Regions from separate parts of the Micromonospora sp. NPDC051925 genome, predicted to be linked through region 1. Evidence: predicted binding sites of a transcription regulator. Region 1 holds the regulator's gene; the other holds the start of a gene.
What was found. Region 1 encodes HrcA, which represses chaperone genes, less so after heat shock. Its sites were predicted from a motif close to GGTTNGCACNCTCNNNNNGAGNGTGCNAACC; they were not measured.

Region 2: a site for HrcA is predicted at 3,557-3,587, ahead of groL (chaperonin GroEL). Genes of this name have one in related genera too.

What each region holds. Positions count from the first base shown of each region.
Region 1 covers NZ_JBIUCH010000025.1:37,124-44,417, reverse strand. The annotation lists gene ACIG87_RS27830 (enoyl-CoA hydratase-related protein) at 1-455, opposite strand, end outside; gene hemW (radical SAM family heme chaperone HemW) at 475-1,698, shown strand; gene ACIG87_RS27820 (DUF4870 domain-containing protein) at 1,813-2,451, opposite strand; gene hrcA (heat-inducible transcriptional repressor HrcA) at 2,686-3,708, shown strand; gene dnaJ (molecular chaperone DnaJ) at 3,775-4,920, shown strand; gene ACIG87_RS27805 (16S rRNA (uracil(1498)-N(3))-methyltransferase) at 5,153-5,887, shown strand; gene ACIG87_RS27800 (histidine triad nucleotide-binding protein) at 6,255-6,617, shown strand; gene ACIG87_RS27795 (serine hydrolase domain-containing protein) at 6,703-7,294, shown strand, end outside.
Region 2 covers NZ_JBIUCH010000011.1:66,545-73,838, forward strand. The annotation lists gene paaN (phenylacetic acid degradation protein PaaN) at 1-1,105, shown strand, start outside; gene ACIG87_RS16640 (GNAT family N-acetyltransferase) at 1,276-1,806, opposite strand; gene ACIG87_RS16645 (cold-shock protein) at 2,030-2,233, shown strand; gene ACIG87_RS16650 (hypothetical protein) at 2,439-3,509, shown strand; gene groL (chaperonin GroEL) at 3,788-5,410, shown strand; gene ACIG87_RS16660 (S8 family serine peptidase) at 5,632-7,294, opposite strand, start outside.

The DNA.
Region 1 (7,294 bases):
AGCCGGGGCAGCACGGTCGCCGAGATGACCGCCGGGATCACCCCGATCCGTACCTCGGTGAAGGCGAACGTCGCCTCCTGCGCGCAGACCGCCAGGTCGGCCGCCGCGATCAGGCCCAGCCCGCCGGCCCGTGCCGGCCCGGCCACCTTCGCCAGCACCGGCTTCGGGCACTCCCGGACCGCCACCAGCACGTCGCCGAGCATCCCGGCCGGCACCGACCCGCTGGCGTACGCCGCCGCCGTCTCCTTCAGGTCCGCGCCGGAGCAGAAGACCGGGCCGGTGTGGTCCAGCACGATCACCCGGACCGCGTCGTCGGCGACCGCCGCGGCGATCCCGGCCAGCAGCTCGGTCATCAGCGCGGTGGAGAGCGCGTTGCGGTTGTGCGGGCTGTCCAGGGTGAGGGTGGTCACCCCACGGGCCGTGGCGACCCGCACGAGTCGGTCGGGAGAGGTCATGCCGGGCACACTAGTGGCCATGCCCGGCGTCCTTCCAGATGGTGAGACCGTTCCCGTCGACGGTTCGCTGCCCACCACCGCCCTGCGTGCCGTCGGCGGGCGCGGCTTTGGCGTGTACGTCCACGTGCCGTTCTGCGCCAGCCGCTGCGGCTACTGCGACTTCAACACCTACACCGCCGCCGAGCTGGGCGGGGGTGCCGACCGGGAGTCGTACGCCGACACCGTGCTGGGCGAGCTGGCGCTCGCCGCCCGGGTGCTCGGCGACGCCCCACCGCCCCGGGTCGACACGGTCTTCGTCGGCGGCGGCACCCCGACCCTGCTGCCCGCCGACGACCTGGCCCGCATCCTGGACGGCATCGACCGCACCTGGGGGCTGGCCGTCGACGCCGAGGTGACCACCGAGGCGAACCCCGAATCGGTCACCCCGGAGTCGCTGAAGACCCTGCGGGCGGCCGGCTACACCCGGATCTCGCTGGGCATGCAGTCCGCCGCCGCCGGCGTGCTGGCGGTGCTCGACCGCAGGCATCGCCCCGGCCGGGCCGCCGAGGCCGCCCGGGAGGCCCGCGACGCCGGGTTCGACCACGTCAACCTGGACCTGATCTACGGCACCCCGGGGGAACGCGCCGAGGACTTCGCCGCCTCGCTGGACCAGGTGGTCGCCGCCGGGGTCGACCACGTCAGCGCGTACGCCCTGATCGTGGAGGACGGCACCCGGCTGGCCGCCCGGATGCGGCGCGGCGAGCTGCCGTACCCCTCCGACGACGTGGCGGCGGACCGCTACCTGGCGGCGGAGGCCGCTCTCGACGCGGCCGGTTTCTCCTGGTACGAGGTCTCCAACTGGGCCCGCACCGAGGCGGGCCGATGCCGGCACAACCTGCTCTACTGGACCGGTGCCGACTGGTGGGGCCTCGGCCCGGGGGCACACAGCCACGTCGGCGGGGTGCGCTGGTGGAACGTCAAGCACCCCAGCGCGTACGCGCAACGACTCGCCGCCGGACGCTCGCCCGGCCTGGCCCGGGAGATCCTCACCCCGGACGAGGCGCACATGGAGGACGTGATGCTGCGGCTGCGGCTCGCGTCCGGGCTGCCCCTGGCCGCCCTGGACGACGCGGGCCGGGCCGGTGCGGCCCGAGCGCTCGCCGACGGCCTGCTGGACCCGGTGGGGTACCCGCAGGGGCGGGCGGTGCTCACCCTGCGCGGCCGGCTGCTGGCCGATGCGGTGGTCCGCGACCTGTTGCCCTGAGCGACACCTGACCGGTCCGTGGCGGTGCCGGCCGGCGAACGCTGGTGCCCTGCCCCGGGTGCCCGGCAGGCCCGGGGTGGTGCCCGGCCGGCCGGGGGAGCGGCCGGCCGGGGTTCACTTGATGAAGCTGGTGGACATCGGGTAGCGGTAGGGCTGGCCCTCGTTCGCCTTCATGCCGGCGATGATCCCGAACAGGATCTGGATCACCACGACCGCGATGCTGGGCAGGAAGAGCAGGCACCAGCTCACGAAGAGCAGCACGAACGCGATGATCGACCAGAGGATCTGGAAGTTCAGCGCGGCCAGCGCCTGCGCCCGGACGGCTGGTGACTGCTGACCACGGACCAGGTAGGCGATCAGCGGGGCGACAAAGCCGAGCGGACCGAAGCTGATCAGCGCGCCGGCGGCCCCGCCGAAGTGCGCGACCAGCGCCCAGGTCTTGTCCTCGCTGTTGGCGTAGCCGCCGGCCGGGGCGCCGTACGCGCCGCCGGTCGGATATCCGCCACCAGCCGGGGGGAAACCACCAGCCGGAGGGTAGCCACCCGGTGGCGGGTAGCCACCCGGCGGCGGGTAACCGCCCGACGGCGGCTGGTCACCGGTCGGCGGGGGATAGTCACCGGGCGGGGGATAGCCGCCCGCCCCCGACGCCCCGAACAGTGGTGCGGTGGGTGGCTCGTATGGCGAGCCCTGGGGGGCGGTCGGGTCGGGCGAGGTGCCGTCCCCCGCGCCGGGAGGGCGAGGTGGTTCAGTCATGCCCGCCACGGTAGGGGCTGCCGGCAAGGGTGCACCAGAGCGACACTGGTGAGGTTGGCCTCGACGTTCGGTCGTCGACGCCCCGGCGTCCCCCGGGGCGGACGCACCGACGGTCCGTCTCGATCATCGCGGCGGCGGCGCTGCCGTCGTAGACTGGCACTCGCTACAGTCGAGTGCCAGAGCGCTTGTCCGGGCGCGGCAGGTGTCCGGGTCGACGTGTTCAGGAGGTGGGAGATGAGTCTCGACGACCGCAAGCTGGCCGTGTTGCGGGCGATCGTCGAGGACTACGTCGCCACGCAGGAGCCCGTCGGCAGCAAGACGCTTGTCGAGCGGCACCAGCTCGGGGTCTCCCCGGCGACCGTCCGCAACGACATGGCGGTGCTGGAGGAGGAGGGCTACATCCGGCAGCCGCACACCAGCGCCGGCCGGGTGCCCACCGACCGTGGCTACCGGCTCTTCGTCGACCGGCTCTCCCGGGTCAAGCCGCTCAGCCCGGCCGAGCGCCGGGCCATCGAGCGCTTCCTGGTCGGCGCCGTCGACCTGGACGACGTGGTGCACCGCACCGTACGACTGCTGGCGCAGCTCACCCGGCAGGTCGCCGTGGTGCAGTACCCGTCGCTGGCCCGTTCGTCGGTGCGCCACCTGGAGCTGGTGCCGATCTCCACCACCCGGCTGATGCTGGTCATGATCGCCGACACCGGCCGGGTCGAGCAGCGGCTGGTCGAGCTGCCCGCGCCGGTCCCCGCCGAGGACGTCACCGACCTGCGCCGACTGGTCAACGAGAAGCTGGGGGGCAGCCGGCTGTCCGACACCCCGCCCCTGGTCCAGGCGCTGGTCGAGGAGTCCGCGCCGCACCTGCGCGGCGCCATGACCACGCTCTCCACCGTGCTGCTGGAGACGCTTGTCGAGCGCACCGAGGAGCGCCTGGCGCTGGCCGGCACCGCCAACCTCACCCGGGGTGGCCTGCTCGACTTCCAGGGCTCGCTGCGCCCCATCCTGGAGGCGCTGGAGGAGGAGGTCGTCCTGCTCAAGCTGATCGGCGAGACCGAGCCGAGCACCACCCGGGTGTTGATCGGCGACGAGAACGAGGTCGACAACCTCCGTGCCGCCTCGGTGGTCAGCACCGGGTACGGACCGGGCAGCACTATCGTCGGTGGGCTGGGTGTGCTCGGCCCGACCCGGATGGACTACCCCGGCACCATCGCCACGGTACGGGCCGTGGCACGCTACGTGGGCGAGCTGCTGGCCCAGAACTGACCAGTCAGGGTCGGCGGCCGGGTCCGGCCGCCGTAACGCGAGACGAACATGAGGACACGGAACGCAGTGGCCAGGGACTACTACGGCATTCTCGGTGTGAGCCGGGAAGCCTCCGATGACGAGATCAAGCGCGCCTACCGCAAGCTGGCGCGACAGTTCCACCCGGACGTGAATCCGGACCCGGAGGCACAGGAGAAGTTCAAGGACATCAACGCCGCGTACGAGGTCCTGTCGGACGATCGGAAGCGGCAGATCGTCGACCTGGGCGGCGACCCGCTCGCCCCGGGCGGCGGGGGTGCCGGCGGTCCGGGCGGTCCCGGTGGGGCGGGGCCGTTCGTCGGCTTCCAGGACATCATGGACGCCTTCTTCGGCGGCGCGGCCGGTGGCGCCCGCGGTCCACGCCCGCGTACCCGGCCGGGGGCCGACGCGATCCTGCGTCTGGAGCTGGACCTCCACGAGACCGCCTTCGGCGTCGAGGCCCCGATCACCGTCGACACCGCCGTGCTCTGCACCACCTGCTCCGGGGCGGGCACCGCGGCCGGCACCCACCTGGCGACCTGCGAGGCGTGCGGTGGCCGGGGCGAGGTGCAGTCGGTCCAGCGGACCTTCCTCGGCCAGGTGGTCTCGGCCCGGCCGTGCACCGTCTGCCAGGGGTACGGCACCACCATCCCGCACCCCTGCCCCACCTGCGCCGGCGACGGCCGGGTGCGGACCCGCCGCTCGCTGACCGTGAAGATCCCGGCCGGGGTCGAGGACGGCATGCGGATCCGGCTGGCCCAGCAGGGCGAGGTCGGTCCGGGTGGTGGCACCGCCGGTGACCTCTACGTCGAGATCCACGAGCGCCCGCACGACGTCTACTCCCGCAAGGGCGACGACCTCCACTGTCGGGTGACCGTCCCGATGACCGCCGCCGCGCTGGGCACCCGGCTGACCATAAAGACGCTGGACAGCGAGGAGACCGTCGACGTCAAGGCCGGCACCCAGCCCGGCAGCACGCTGCGGCTACGCGCCCGTGGCGTGCCGCACCTGCGCGGCACCGGCCGGGGTGACCTCTACGTCCACCTCGACGTGCGGACCCCCACCAAGCTCGACGCCGACCAGGAGAAGATGCTGCGGGACTTCGCCAAGACCCGGGGCGAGGAGGTCGCCGAGCTGTCCAAGCAGGGCGGTTTCTTCTCCCGGATGCGCGACGCCTTCAACGGCCACGCCTGACCCGGCCGGACCGGGGCCGAGCCACCGGCCCGGCCCCGCTCTGTCCGGCTCCGGCCCGGCCCCGCTCCGTCTGGCCCCGGTCCGTTCGGCCCCGCTCCGCCCGGCTTCGGTCGGCCCGGGTTCGCCCGGCTGGGCCTGGGCCGACTGGCCTGGGCTGGGCCGATCCTGCCGGGCGGTGGTCCGCGCGGCCTCGCCGGCCCGGCGTCCGTGCCGGGCGGCTAGCCTGGGCGTCGTGTCCGCACCGCTGTTCCTGGTCGAGTCGCTGCCCACCGCCGACCAGCTCATCCTGGACGGCCCCGAGGGGCACCACGCCGCCACCGTGCAACGGCTGCGCGTGGGCGACGAGCTGCTGCTCGCCGACGGCCGGGGCGGCACGGCCGCCGTGGTGGTCACCGCCGTCGGCCGGGGCACCCTCGACCTCACCGTCACCTCCCGGGGGTACGTCGACGCGGACGTCCCCCGGCTGGTCGTGGTGCAGGGAATCGCCAAGGGCGATCGGGGCGAGCTGGCCGTGCAGGCGATGACCGAGGTCGGGGTGGACGAGATCGTGCCCTGGGCGGCGTCCCGCTCGGTGGTGCAGTGGCGCGGCGACCGGGGCGTACGGGCCCGGACGAAGTGGGTGGCGACGGCCCGGGAGGCGGCCAAGCAGGCTCGCCGGGCGCGGCTGCCGGTGGTGGCCGGAGCGCCGGACGAGTCGACCGCCACGGTGGCCCGCCGGATCGCCGGTGCCGGTGCGGCGTTCGTGCTGCACGAGGAGGCCGAGGAGCGGCTGACCGCCGTCGAGCTGCCGGCCACCGGCGAGATCGTCCTGGTGGTCGGGCCGGAGGGGGGCATCTCCCCGGCCGAGCTGACCGCCTTCACCGAGGCCGGTGCCCGACCCGTCCGCCTCGGCCCGTCGATCCTGCGTACCTCCACCGCCGGCGTGGCCGCGCTCACCGTGCTCTCCACCCGCCTGTCCCGCTGGTAACCCCACCCCCACCCCACCCCCACCCCACCCCCACCCCACCCCCGGTGATCAAGAGGTTTACGTCACCCCAACGCACCGTTCTGACCAAAACCTCTTGATCACCAGACGCCCGACGCCGGTCCGCCAGGCACCAGGCCGATCGCCAGTGGTGATCAAGAGGTTTGTGTCAGCCAACGGCTTGAATTTGACGTAATTCTCTTGATCAGCGGGGCGGGGCCCCACCCGGGCAGTAGCGGAGCCTCTCACGAGCGGCGGCGCAGGCTTTCACGACAAGCGTGACCCAGATCGATCGAACCACCAGTCAGTTGTGAGAAACAGCCCTCCCACTGCACCCGCGAGAGCCGAGGTCGTTCCTTAAACTGCCCGGATGGGATCATCCGACTGCCTGTTCTGTCGCATCGTCGCCGGGGAGATCCCGGCCACCGTGGTCCGGGAAACCGCCACCACCCTCGCCTTCCGCGACATCGGGCCGAAGGCCCCGGTGCACGTCCTGGTGATCCCCAAGGAGCACTACGCCGACGTGGCGACGCTCGCCCAGGGTGATCCGGCGCTGGCCGGTGAGGTGCTGGCCACGGCCGCCGCGGTGGCCGAGGACGAGGGGCTGACCGGCGACGGTTTCCGACTGATGTTCAACACCGGCGCGTACGGCGGCCAGGAGGTCTTCCACGTGCACGCCCACCTGCTCGGTGGCGCGCCGCTCGGACCGATGCTGGCCCGGGACCTGGCGTGACCTGCGGAGGCTGCCCGGGGTCGGGCGTGACCACTGCCGGCGACCCGGCCTCCGACGGGACGGCCGTCGACGGTCGGAGGCCGGCGTGACGTCCGAGGCGGGACCGGGCACCGGCCCGGCTGCCACCCACCGGTTGGCGCGGCTGGTCCGGCAGGCCCAGGCGCAGGCCCGGGTGCCGGCCCTGGCGGTGGCGTTGCACCGGGCCGACCGTCCGCTGTGGACGTGCGAGGTCGGCGGCACCGGCAACGACACCCCCCTCGGCCCGCAGACCCGGTTCCGGATCGGTTCGGTCACCAAGACCTTCACCTCCGTGCTGGTGATGCAGTGCCGCGACGACGGGCTGCTGGACCTGGACGACCCGCTGAGCCGGCACCTGGACCTGCCGGCGCACGGCGAGCTGACCGTACGGAGGTTGCTCTCGCACACCGCCGGGCTGCAACGCGAGCCGTACGGGGACGTCTGGGACACGCTGCGTGCGCCGCAGGTGGACGAGCTGATCGCCGACCTGGCCCGGGTCGAGCGGGTGCTGCCCACCGGCCGCCGCTACCACTACTCCAACCTGGGCATGGCGCTGCTCGGCCGGCTGGTCGGCGTGCTGCGCGGCGGCACCTGGGCCGAAGCGCTCACCGCGCGGGTGCTCACCCCGCTGGGGTTGGTCGCCACCTCGGTCGACCCGG
Region 2 (7,294 bases), on a different contig from region 1:
GATGACCAAGACGTTCCACGTGGTCCCGCGCGGGGTGGCGCTGGTGATCGGCTGCAACACCTTCCCGACCTGGAACTCGTACCCCGGTCTGTTCGCCTCGCTGGTCACCGGCAACCCGGTGGTGGTCAAGCCGCACCCCCGCGCCGTGCTGCCGCTGGCGATCACCGTGCGGTACGCCCGGGAGGTGCTCGCCGAGGCCGGCTTCGACCCCGACCTGGTGCTGCTCGCCCCCGAGGCCCCCGGCGAGAAGCTGGCGTCGACCCTGGCCCTGGACCCGGCGGTGAAGATCGTCGACTTCACCGGTTCCACCGAGTACGGCGACTGGCTGGAGGCCAACGCCCGGCAGGCGACGGTCTACACCGAGAAGGCCGGCCTGAACACCGTCGTGATCGACTCCACCGACGACTTCGCCGGGATGTGCCGCAACCTGGGCTTCACGCTGACCCTCTACAGCGGGCAGATGTGCACCACCTCGCAGAACATCCTGATCCCGGCCGGGGGCATCGCCACCGACCAGGGGCACCGGAGCTTCGACGAGGTGGCCGCCGGCATCGCCGCCACCGTCGGCAAGCTCACCGCCGACCCCGCCCGGGGCGTCGAGCTGACCGGGGCGATCGTCAACGACGGGGTGCTGGAACGCCTCGACGAGGTCACCAAGGTCGGCGAGGCGGTGCTGGAGTCGCGTACCGTCGCGCACCCGTCGCTGCCCGACGCGGTGGTCCGGACGCCGACCATCGTCAAGCTCGCCGCCGGTGACACCGAGGTCTACGGCCGGGAGTGGTTCGGGCCGATCTCGTTCGTCATCGCCACCGACTCGACCGCGCACAGCATCGAGATCATGCGGGCCACGGTGGGCGAGAAGGGCGCGCTGACCGCCGCCGTCTACTCGACCGACGAGGCGGTGCTGGACGCCACCGAGGCCGCCGCCGTCGACGTCGGGGTGCACCTGTCCTGCAACCTGACCGGCGGGGTGTTCGTCAACCAGTCGGCTGCCTTTTCCGACTTCCACGGCAGCGGCGCGAACCCGGCCGCCAACGCCGCCCTCACCGACGGCGCCTACGTGGCCAACCGCTTCCGCATAGTCCAAACCCGCCGCCCCGCCTAACCCCACCCCCGTCCGGTGGAATCCGGTGATCAAGAGGTTTACGTCATCCAGGAGCTTGCTCTTGACGTAAACCTCTTGATCACCGGGGAGGGAGGGGGAGGGGAGGGGTGGGGGAGGGGGAGGGGAGGCGGGAGGGAGGGGAGGGGAGGCGGGAGGGGAAGGGGAGGGGGTTAGGCGGGGCGGCGCATTTGGAGTTCGTTCAGGGCGGGGAGTTTGGGGTGGGGGACGCGTACGCCGGTGTCGGTGAAGCCCAGTCGGTGGTAGGCCCGGTAGGCGCGGTCGTTGCCGACCACGACCTCCAGCATCAGTTCGGACCGGCCGCAGGCGCGGGACCAGGCCGCGACCTCGTCGATCAGGGCGCGGAGCAGGCCGGTGCCGCGCCAGGAGGGGGTCACGTAGACCGCGTAGACCACGGTCAGGTCGGGCACCCCGGGGGCGGCGCTGCCCCCGGCGTGCCCGACCAGCCGGCCGCCCGGGTCGGCGACGAACTGGGCGGTGTGGCACCCCTGGGACACGTAGGCGATCCGGGCCGCGTACTCGGCGTGCGGGCGGGCGGCGGCCTCGGCGACGGTCTCCAGGAAGGCCAGGGGCGCGTCCGCGAGCATCTCCAGCCGCAGCGCCCGCATCCGGGCGGCGTCCTGCGGACGCACCCGGTGCACGGGGGCCGTCCTGGTCGCCGGCGGGGCCGGGGCGGATGTCATGTACGCATGCATACCGCAGCGATGGTCGCCAATGAGTGACCGGGTCGATACCCGTCTGATTTAGCCCGATTTGCGGTCGTGCGCCGTCGTCACTCCTCGTGTAGCGTGCGATTTCGGTCACCGATTCAGCGGCCTTCACCGATCGCCGAAACGGTGGTTCTCCGCTGTCGGCCCGCCGGCATCCCGGGGTTGTGGAACGCCGCGCAGAGTGAGGAAGTGCACCGTGGCACAGGGCACCGTCAAGTGGTTCAACTCCGAAAAGGGCTACGGCTTCATCGCCGTCGACGGCGGGCAGGACGTCTTCGTCCACTTCTCCGCCATCGAGATGGACGGCTACAAGGCGCTGGACGACGGTCAGCGGGTGGAGTTCGAGATCGCCCAGGGCCAGAAGGGCCCGCAGGCCGAACGGGTCCGCGTCATCGCCTGACCGCCTCCCCGGTCCCGTCGCTCGGGCACCCGGTCCCGTCCGTCGCGCCCGCGTGACGGACGGCCGCGCGGTTCCGTCCGTGGGGCCCCGGGCGAGGAGCGCGTGACGAGATCCCACCCGTCAACTACCCGCGTGACGGTTGGCGGCGCGGGTGAGTGCCGGGGAAGATCGTGAACCGTCCAGGCGTCCTCGCTGAGGAGGGTTCATGTCCGACCAGTCACCTTCGGGTTCGCCCGACCCCGCTGCCGGGTCTCCGGGTGGGCCGTGGGGGCCACCGTCCGGGCAGCCGCCCTGGGGTCCGCCCGCGGCCGGGTCGCCGGCCTGGGTCTACCCGGCCGCCGGCAACCTTCCGCCCGGCGTCGGCCCGTACCCCGGCTTCCCGCCGGGTGGTGGCTATCCGCCGGGCGGGGGTGGCTACCCGCCGTACGCCGGAGGTGACGCCTGGGGCCCGCCCGACCCCCTGGTCAACCCGCCGCACGCCGGGCTGGACGGCTGGTTCGCCCGGTGCACCGGCGCGTTGCGCCGGGGCTGGCGGATCCTGCTGCCGTTGATGCTGCTCACCCAGGCCGTGCCGGCGATGGCCGTGTCCCTGCTCTCGCTCGGCATGGGGCCGGACGCCGCACCGCTGCCCGCCGACGGCTCGCTCCCTGACGGCTACCTCAGTGACCTGGCGATCTATGGGGTCTCGGTGATCCTGGTCGCCCTGGCGTTCGGGGTGGTGCAGGGCATCGGCTGGGCGGGCGGCACCTGGGTGGTGGCCCGGCAGGCCGCCGGTCAGCCGGCCGACCTGTCCGGCGCGCTGCGCTACGGCGCGCGCCGCTGCCTCGGGCTGTGGGGCTGGATGCTGGTGCTGGGCGTGCTCATCGGGGTCGGCGTCTGCCTCTGCCTGCTGCCCGGCATCTACCTCGCGTTCGCCCTGGCCCTGGCCGGCCCGGTCTACCTGTTCGAGGGGCAGAATCCCGTCGGTCGCTCGTTCCGTCTCTTCCACGACCGGTTGGGCATGGTGCTCGGCCGGGTGGCGCTGGTCGCGGTGGTGGTGATCCTCGGCGGCATGCTCGGCGGGGTGGTGGAGTCGATCGGCACCCTGCCGTTCGGCACCGACCCGTTCACCGCGCCCGGCACCGCCGTCGGTGCGGTGGTGGTGATCCTGGTGAGCGCGGTGCTGGTGGTCCCGGTCTACCTGGTGCAACTGGTCGGACTGGTCGTGACGTACGCCGAGCAGCGGGCGCACGAGGGATCGGTGAACACCGCGCGACTGGTGGCGGAACTTGGCTGACCGGCCCGATCGTGCTTGCACTCGGCAGGGGAGAGTGCTAAACAAGTCATTGGCACTCGCATACGCTGAGTGCCAATGGTCGGGGCGGTAGGGCCACGGTCACACCGACGTCTCGATGGCGTCGGGTGGCACATGGCCGGTCGTCGCGGGCTGTCCGGCCCGACCGAGGAGGACGTCGTCGTCGCCAGGTGGCGACGTCCCCAAGGTGCGTACACCAGGCGGCCCGTCCGGGGCACAACACCCGGGTGGCCCGTGAGTGTCCAGGAGGACAACGCCGTATGGCCAAGATGATCGCGTTCGACGAAGAGGCTCGCCGCGGCCTCGAGCGGGGCATGAACCAGCTCGCCGACGCCGTGAAGGTGACGCTCGGCCCCAAGGGCCGCAACGTGGTGCTCGAGAAGAAGTGGGGTGCCCCCACCATCACCAACGATGGTGTGAGCATCGCCAAGGAGATCGAGCTCGAGGACCCGTACGAGAAGATCGGCGCCGAGCTGGTCAAGGAGGTCGCCAAGAAGACCGACGACGTTGCCGGTGACGGCACGACGACGGCGACCGTCCTGGCCCAGGCCCTGGTGCGCGAGGGTCTGCGCAACGTGGCCGCCGGTGCCAACCCGATGGCCCTGAAGCGGGGCATCGAGGCTGCCGTGGCCAGCGTCTCGGAGGAGCTGTCCAAGCTCGCCAAGGACGTCGAGACCAAGGAGCAGATCGCCTCCACCGCCTCCATCTCCGCCGGTGACAGCACCGTCGGCGAGATCATCGCCGAGGCGATGGACAAGGTCGGCAAGGAAGGCGTCATCACCGTCGAGGAGAGCAACACCTTCGGCCTGGAGCTTGAGCTCACCGAGGGCATGCGCTTCGACAAGGGCTACATCTCCGCGTACTTCATGACCGACCCGGAGCGTATGGAGGCCGTCTTCGACGACCCGTACCTCCTGATCGTCAACAGCAAGATCTCGTCGGTGAAGGACCTGCTCCCGATCCTGGAGAAGGTCATGCAGTCGGGCAAGCCGCTGCTGATCATCTCCGAGGACATCGAGGGCGAGGCCCTGGCGACCCTGGTCGTCAACAAGGTCCGGGGCACCTTCAAGTCGGTCGCCGTCAAGGCGCCGGGCTTCGGTGACCGCCGCAAGGCCATGCTCGCCGACATCGCCATCCTCACCGGTGGCCAGGTCATCAGCGAGGAGGTCGGCCTCAAGCTGGACGCCGTCGGCCTCGACATGCTGGGCCGCGCCCGCAAGGTCGTGGTGACCAAGGACGAGACCACCATCGTCGACGGTGCCGGCGACGCCGACCAGATCCAGGGCCGGGTCAACCAGATCCGGGCCGAGATCGACAAGAGCGACTCCGACTACGACCGTGAGAAGCTGCAGGAGCGGCTGGCCAAGCTGGCCGGCGGCGTCGCGGTGATCAAGGTCGGCGCGGCCACCGAGGTCGAGCTGAAGGAGCGCAAGCACCGCATCGAGGACGCCGTCCGCAACGCGAAGGCCGCCGTCGAGGAGGGCATCGTCCCGGGTGGTGGCGTCGCGCTGGTGCAGGCCGGCAAGACCGCCTTCGACAAGCTGGACCTGACCGGCGACGAGGCGACCGGCGCGCAGATCGTCAAGATCGCGCTGGACGCCCCGCTGCGGCAGATCGCCGTCAACGCCGGCCTGGAGGGTGGCGTGGTCGTCGAGCGCGTCCGCAACCTGGACGCCGGTCACGGCCTCAACGCCGCCAGCGGTGAGTACGTCGACCTGCTGGCCGCGGGCATCATCGACCCGGCCAAGGTGACCCGGTCGGCGCTGCAGAACGCCGCGTCGATCGCGGCGCTCTTCCTCACCACCGAGGCCGTCGTGGCGGACAAGCCGGAGAAGACCCCGGCCGCCCCGGCTGGCCCGGGTGGCGGGGACATGGACTTCTGAGTCCAGCTCCACACGCCGACAGGGGCGGGCCGCGCGAGCGGTCCGCCCCTGTCGGCGTCCGTGTCCGTGTCCGTCCGTGTCCGACGGGCGGCAACCGGGCGCTCCCGGCTCCAAGGGGATCCTGGTCCACCGGCCACAGGTGCCGCAGGCAGACGGACGGGCCACCGGGTTGAGGGTCGCCGGGCCGCCGGTCGCCGGGCAGCCGGGTCGCGGCAACGGGGTCAGCCCCGGGCCGCCCGCACCGCCGCGTACGCGTCGACCAGCCCGGCGCCGGTCGCCGCCGTTGTGCCGCAGCCGCCACCGGCGGGCCCGGCCGGCTGCGCGGTGTCCCGCAGGATGCTCCGGGTCCGGGCCAGGTCACCGACCAGCGCCGGATTCGCCGACCACATCAACGCCACCACGCCCGCCACCTGCGGGGTGGCCATCGAGGTGCCGTCCTGCCTGGCGTAGCCACCGCCGGGCATCGCGGACAGGATCTCCGCCCCCGGGGCGACCAGGTCCGGTTTGGCTGCCCCGCCGGGGGCGGGACCTCGGCTGGAGAACTCGGTGACGGCCCGGTCCCGGCCCACCGCGCCCACCGTCAGCACGTCCGGGTACGGCGCCGGCGGGTCGACGATCGACCCGCAGTCCGGGCCGGTGTTCCCGGCGGCGGCCAGCACGAGGATGCCCGCGGCCTCCAGCGCGGCGGTCGCCGGGCGCAGCGCACCCGGGTCGCAGCCCTCCACCGGCGGGCACCCCCACGAGTTGGTGAGCACGTCCGGGGCCCGCTCCGGCCGGCCGTCGGTGAACGGGTCACCACCGGCCGGGAAGGGGGCCAGCATGAACTGGAGGCAGTCCAGGTAGTGGGCCGGGTTGCCCAGGTTGCGGTCGAGGTTGACGCAGCCCACCCACTGCGCGCCGGGGGCCACCCCGATGCCGTCGCGGCCCACCGCGCTGCCCGTGGTGTGGGTGCCGTGGCCGCCGGAGTCGGTGGGGATGCGGGTGTGCTCCCACGGGTCGTACCAGGAGTCGTCGCCGCCCCGGAAGCCGGCGGCCAGCGCCGGGTGGGTGCCGTCGACCCCGGAGTCGGAGCTGCCGATCACCACCCCGGCACCGGTGACGTCCAGCTCCGACCAGACCCGGTCGGCACCGACCATCCGGATGTTCCACTCCGGGCCGGTCGGTGCGGGCCGGTCGCCCCTGCTGACCGGTGCCGGTGCGGGCAACGGCCGGAGTCGCTGGCTGACCAGCACCCGGGCCACCTCGGGCCGACGGGAGAGCCAGGCCCGTACCGCCGGTCCGCCGTCCGTCTCGATCGCGTTGACCAGGTAGTACGGCGTCGGGTCGAGGCGCAGCCGGGTCAGGTCCCGGCGTAACGCGCCCTGGGTTCGCTCGGCGGTGGACACCAGCCGGCGGTAGACCTCGGCGGTCCGCGCGTCCCGGCCCGCCCGGCCGGGCGTACCGGCGGGGATTCCGGTCAGGTCGGCCTGCTCGCGGAGCACCACCAGGAGCCGCTCGCCGTAGAGGCCGGGTCGGCCGGCGGCCACGTCGACCACGCCGACGGTGAGCAGCAGGACGGCTGCGGTCGACGCGGCGACCAGCCGGCTCGGGGCGTGCCCGCGTGGCCGGGCGAGCAGCACCCCGTACCCGATGGCCAGGGCGACCGCGACGGCGAGCCCGACGCCGGTCGCGACCGCGACCCAGTACGGCACGTCGCGGGTGTTGGCCAGCAGGATCGAGATCTCCTCCGGGTCGGTGAGGGCCAGCGGGCCGAACACCGCCAGGCCGACCAGCCAGCGGACCGGTGCGGACCCGGCCGGTGCGCCGGCCCGCCGGGCCGCCACCTGGCACGCGCCCAGGACGAAGCCGAGCGGCGGGACGAACAGCAGCGCGGGGAGTTGGGCG